Regions from separate parts of the Shewanella sp. Iso12 genome, predicted to be linked through region 1. Evidence: predicted binding sites of a transcription regulator. Region 1 holds the regulator's gene; the other holds the start of a gene.
What was found. The regulator NrdR, encoded in region 1, represses ribonucleotide reductase genes. The targets are predictions, from matches to a motif close to AAACACNANATNTNGTGTTT.

Region 1 (3,113 bases):
CGACGGTAATGGAGCCTTTATGGGCAATGTAACGGGCCAGCTCAGCGGGTGCCTCGAGCCAAAACTCCAGCGCCTTGCCCCTTGGAGTCACACTGATGACCCGCGCCATACCATCCACATGACCACTGACCAAGTGCCCGCCCAAGCGGGTGTTTGGCGTGACCGCCTTTTCCAGGTTGACTTTGGTGCCGACGCTGTAGCGGTCAAAGCCGGTGAGGCTGACAGTTTCGGCCGAAACATCGGCCACATAACCCTCCGCCAGGCGTTCAACCACGGTCAGACACACGCCGTTGGTGGCAATGCTATCGCCCAGACGCACATCACTGAGATCCAACTTGCCGCTGGCCACAGTCAGACGAATATCATCACCACGGCGCTCCAGTGCCCGTATTGTACCGACAGCTTCAATTATTCCGGTAAACATTCAATCACCTATCTTGAGAGTAAGCCGGGTATCATTGCCAAGCTTACGTTGATCTGTTACCCGTATCGCCGGGGTATCGGCTATCTGCTGATAGTTTGGCAAGGCCAGCAGGTTTCGGCCAGCGGCGCCAAGCAGTTTCGGGGCTTGATAAAGCAGCAGTTCATCGGCCAACCCGGCACTAATAAAGGCGCCGCAAAGCGTTGCCCCGGCCTCGACCAACACCGCATTACAGCTCTGGCTCAGGTGTTGCAGCAACGCCGCGATATCTACTCTGTTGTCTTCACCGGCCAGCACCAAAGTAGTGACATAAGGCGGCAAAGCGGCTAGGAATTCATCCTCATAGGGACGGCAGCTGACCAAGAGCACCGGGCTGGCAATTTGCAACAGCCTGGCATCGAGCGGCATACGGCAGTTACTGTCGAGTATCACCCGCAGCGGTTGAATAAGCTCCTGCTCGCTGAGGGTTTCACCCAGGCTGCCAAGCTCAGCGTGCCGGACATTCAGGGAAGGGTCATCGGCCAATACGGTTTCAATGCCGGTGAGCAGAGCGCAGCTGCGGGCTCTGAGCCTTTGCACGTCGCGGCGCGCCTCGGGGCCGGTTATCCATTTGGACTCACCGTTGGCCAGTGCCGTCTTGCCATCGAGACTCGCCGCCAGCTTGAGGGTGACCCAGGGGCGATTTCGCTCCATCCGCGATAAAAAGCCCGGATTCAACTCTCTGGCCTGTTCGGCCAAGAGACCGCTCTGCACCTGAACCCCGGCCTCCTCCAGCATGCCGATACCTCGGCCGGCCACCTGAGGGTTGGGATCTGTCATTGCCACCACCACCCGCTTGAGGCCATGTTTAATTAAGGCTTCGGCACAGGGCGGCGTGCGACCATAGTGACTGCAAGGTTCGAGGGTGACATAGGCAGTAGCACCGCGGGCCTTGTCAGCGGCCATTTTCAGGGCATGTACTTCGGCATGGGGCTCGCCGGCACGCTGATGCCAGCCTTCGCCGACAATCTTGCCATCGGCATCTATGATGACGCAGCCGACATTGGGGTTGGGGCGGGTTGTATAACGGCCACGGCGAGCCAGCATTATGGCGCGGCTCATCATGGCGATATCAGTATTGGACCACATGGGGGTTTCCGTGACTTAACAGTTGGCTGTGACTGACAGCCTATTTTTTCTCCAGCTTGGCAATCGCTTCACCAAACTCTGACACATCTTCAAAGGCACGATACACAGAGGCAAAGCGAATATAGGCCACCTTATCCAGCTCGATAAGATGATCCATCATCAGATTGCCGATCATTTCCGAGGTCACTTCCCGCTCGCCTGTGGCTCTGAGGGTGGACTTGATCTTGCTGATCGCCTCTTCAATCTTATCCATGGAAACCGGACGTTTCTCGGCGGCACGCAGCATACCGCCGCGCAGCTTGTCCTCATCGAACGGTTGCCTGCTGCCATCGCGCTTGATCACTCTGGGCATGACAAGCTCGGCACCTTCAAAGGTGGTAAAGCGTTCATGACACAGAGTACATTCCCGGCGACGGCGCACCTGATGACCGTCTGCCACCAGCCTGGAATCTATCACCTTGGTATCCGTCGCACTGCAAAATGGACAATGCATTATGCCTCCTGGTGCTCAGTTGCCGGCAGCGGATGCTGCTAAATGGCAGAAACAAAAATGGCCGCTGAATTCAGCGGCCATCGAAGTTTATCCTATTCCCTTGAAAAGGTTAACCGTAAACAGGGAAGCGAGCGCACAGTTCCAGCACCTGGCCCTTAACACGCTCGATAACGGCGTCATCGTGAGCATTGTCGAGCACATCACAGATCCAGCCGGTCAGTTCACGGGCTTCGGCTTCCTTGAAACCGCGGCGAGTGATGGCCGGTGTACCGATACGCACCCCGGAGGTCACAAAGGGTGAGCGGGGGTCGTTGGGCACTGAGTTCTTGTTGACTGTGATGTTGGCGCGGCCCAGAGCGGCGTCGGCTTCTTTACCGGTCAGCTCACGGCCAATCAGGTCCACCAGCATCAGATGGTTGCTGGTACCGCCGGAAACTATCTTGTAACCGCGCTCGAGGAACACCTCAACCATGGCCTTGGCGTTATTAACCACCTGCTGCTGATAGGTTTTGAATTCCGGCTCCAGTGCTTCTTTGAAGGCCACGGCTTTACCGGCGATAACGTGCATCAGAGGACCACCCTGACCGCCCGGGAATACCGCGGAGTTCAGCTTCTTGTACAGATCTTCATCGTCGGCAGCCGACAGAATCACACCGCCGCGGGGACCGGCCAGTGTCTTGTGAGTGGTCGAAGTCACCACGTGGGCGTGCGGCACAGGGTTAGGATAAACACCGGCAGCGATAAGACCGGCAACGTGTGCCATATCGACAAACAGGTAAGCGCCAATTTTGTCGGCGATTTCGCGCAGCTTGGCCCAGTCAACTATGCCTGAGTAGGCCGAGAAGCCGCCGATGATCATCTTGGGCTTGTGTTCCAGCGCCAGCGTTTCGAGTTCGCTGTAGTCAATCTTGCCGGACTCATCGATACCGTAAGGAATGATGTTGTACAGCTTGCCGGAAAAGTTAACCGGAGAGCCGTGGGTCAAGTGACCACCGTGAGCCAGGTTCATCCCCAGTACGGTATCGCCGGGTTGCAGCAACGCCATATAAACCGCGCTGTTGGCCTGTGAAC
Region 2 (3,113 bases), on a different contig from region 1:
TCAATCCGGCGGTATCTTTGACAAGCAGGTACTGGATGTCGGCTGCGGCGGTGGCATTCTGTCCGAGAGCATGGCCCGCATCGGCGCCAAGGTCACCGGGTTGGATATGGGCTTTGAGCCGTTGGAAGTCGCCAGGCTGCATGCACTGGAAGCCGGCGTCAGCATAGACTACCTGCAGGAAACCGCCGAAGTGCATGCCCAGAATCATCAGGGGCATTACGACACTGTTACCTGTATGGAGATGCTCGAGCATGTACCGGATCCGCAATCTGTGATCCAGGCTTGTTGCGATATGGTCAAGCCCGGAGGTTGGGTGTTCTTCTCCACCATTAACCGCAACATCATGTCCTGGGTGCAAACCATACTCGGTGCCGAGTATGTGCTGAAAATGCTGCCGGCAGGTACCCATGACCACAGTAAGTTTATCCGCCCATCCGAATTAATTGCCATGGCAGAAAACACCGAACTATTGTGCCGTGACGCGCTGGGCATCAAATACAACCCCTTGAGTGGCGTATTCAGTTACACCAAGAGCGTTGAAGTCAACTATATGATTGCCTGCCAACGCCAGGACTGATGCCATGACGCCTAAGCTGCCGTTTCAAGGGATTCTGTTCGACTTGGACGGGACTCTGGTGGATACCGCCGAGGACCTGACCGAAGCACTGGCCTTGGCCCTTGCATCCCATGGGGTATCGATAGAGGATAAGCGCAAACTTCTTCGCACTCTGGCCTCTCACGGCTCGCTTGCCATGGTGCAAGCCGCCGTGCCCCAAGCCTCAGCCGAGGAACAGGAGCATCTCCGGCAAGCGATGCTCAGGGAATATGATGCGGTTAACGGCCAAAAAGCCTGTTTGTTTGAAGGCATAGAAGCCTTGCTGGACAGTGCCCTATCAAGAGCCTTACCGCTGGGGATTGTCACCAATAAACCGGCGCGTTTTACCCGGCCCTTGTTAGAGCGCATGGGGCTGCTTAAGCGCTTTGATGCTGTGGTCAGTGCCGATACAACCCTCTATCGTAAGCCCCACCCAGCCCCTATGTTGCTGGCTGCTCAGCAGCTTAACTGCGCGACCGAACGTATTCTCTATCTTGGCGATGCCGAGCGCGACATCGCAGCGGCGCAGGCGGTCAATATGCCCTCTGCCATCGCCATGTGGGGATATCTGGCGGCCGAGGATAAACCGGCGGAATGGGGTGCCGATTGGCAGTTAAATCATCCACAGGCAGTGATGTCGCTGCCATTGTGGTAACAAGGTAAGACAAGCACTAAATTGGCACTGTTTTCCTGAGTAGACAAGACCTTAAAGAAAGTCGCAGTCCGGATGCTGCTTTAACCGACCGGATCTGCGCGGGATCGCGGATCGCTGCTTATTTTAGCAGTCGATCACCTTGAGTGAGATCGCTTGAATTTTGACCATGACGACTGTGCGCCAGCAATGATGCCGCTTTGCGGAATCGGCCAGTCAATATCCTCAAGATATCCACAAGATATACCCAAAACTCAGGCTTGCAAAAAGTGCCATACCTCACTATCTTGTTATCCAAGATATAGAAAAACACCATATCTTGTGTATCGGTAGCAATCAGACATACTAGTCTTGCACTGGAAACTCCCGGTTAACAGAGCCCTCTCGGGCCGCCGTCGTTAACTGTTCGGTTGATTGTTTTACAAGGGAAGGTTTAATGACGCCGTCGCGTCATTTCACAGATATTACAACCAAGGCCTATCTTCAATGAATAGCACTATGACAGTTACCAAACGCAGTGGCGCACGCGAGACGATAGATCTCGATAAGATCCACCGTGTTATCACCTGGGCAGCCAAAGGATTAAACAACGTCTCGGTTTCCGAGGTGGAGTTGCGTTCTCACCTGCAGTTTTTCGATGGCATCCCCACCGAGGCCATCCATGAAACCATTATCAAGGCTGCCGCCGACCTGATCTCTCCCGACTCTCCGGACTATCAGTTCCTGGCCGCTCGCCTTGCTGTTTTTCATTTGCGTAAGAAGGCCTTTGGTCAGTTTGAGCCGCCAAAACTGTACGATCATGTCAGCAAGTTGGTCGCCATGGGCAAGTACGACAAGCATGTGCTGGAAGACTACAGCCGTGAAGAGCTGGATGTGCTCGATAGCTATATCGACCATTGGCGCGATATGAACTTCTCCTATGCCGCCGTCAAACAGCTGGAAGGCAAGTATCTAGTGCAAAACCGTGTGACTCATGAAGTCTACGAAAGTGCCCAGTTCCTCTATATTCTGGTGGCCGCTTGCTTGTTTGCCCGTTATCCGAAGGAAACCCGGCTGCAGTATGTCAAAGACTTCTATGATGCGGTCTCTACCTTCAAGATCTCTTTGCCGACCCCTATCATGTCCGGTGTGCGTACGCCGACCCGTCAGTTCAGCTCTTGCGTGTTGATCGAGTGTGACGACAGCCTGGATTCCATCAATGCCACGGCCTCTTCCATCGTCAAGTATGTCAGTCAGAGAGCCGGTATCGGTGTGAATGCCGGCCGCATTCGCGCTCTGGGAAGCCCTATTCGTGGTGGTGAAGCCTTCCACACAGGTTGTTTGCCTTTCTACAAGTATTTCCAGACTGCGGTTAAATCCTGCTCCCAGGGCGGTGTTCGCGGCGGTGCTGCAACTCTGTTCTACCCTATCTGGCACCTGGAAGTTGAATCGCTGCTGGTACTGAAAAATAACCGTGGTGTTGAAGACAACCGTATCCGTCACCTGGACTACGGCGTACAGATCAACAAGCTGATGTATCAGCGGATGATCAAAGGTGAGAACATCACCCTGTTCAGCCCATCGGACGTTCCCGGCTTATATGACGCCTTCTTTGCCGATCAGGACGAGTTTGAGCGCCTGTATGTGAAATATGAGCAGGACCAGAGCATTCGCAAGAAGACCCTAAAAGCGGTCGAGCTCTTCTCGCTGATGATGCAGGAGCGTGCCTCCACCGGCCGTATCTATGTGCAGAACGTGGATCACTGTAACACCCACAGTCCGTTCAACGCCGAAGTGGCCCCTGTGCGTCAGTCCAACCTGTGTCTTGAGATTGCCCTGCCAACCAAGCCACTGAACAATATTGACGACCCAAATGGTGAAATCGCC

Region 2: nrdA (class 1a ribonucleoside-diphosphate reductase subunit alpha) is a predicted target of NrdR. The motif match lies at 1,555-1,574, and genes of this name have one in related genera.

The regions. Positions count from the first base shown of each region.
Region 1 covers NZ_JAAUHW010000001.1:703,195-706,307, forward strand. The annotation lists gene HCX89_RS03095 (riboflavin synthase) at 1-424, opposite strand, end outside; gene ribD (bifunctional diaminohydroxyphosphoribosylaminopyrimidine deaminase/5-amino-6-(5-phosphoribosylamino)uracil reductase RibD) at 425-1,549, opposite strand; gene nrdR (transcriptional regulator NrdR) at 1,590-2,042, opposite strand; gene glyA (serine hydroxymethyltransferase) at 2,152-3,113, opposite strand, start outside.
Region 2 covers NZ_JAAUHW010000004.1:322,383-325,495, reverse strand. The annotation lists gene ubiG (bifunctional 2-polyprenyl-6-hydroxyphenol methylase/3-demethylubiquinol 3-O-methyltransferase UbiG) at 1-577, shown strand, start outside; gene HCX89_RS10295 (HAD family hydrolase) at 582-1,250, shown strand; gene nrdA (class 1a ribonucleoside-diphosphate reductase subunit alpha) at 1,734-3,113, shown strand, end outside.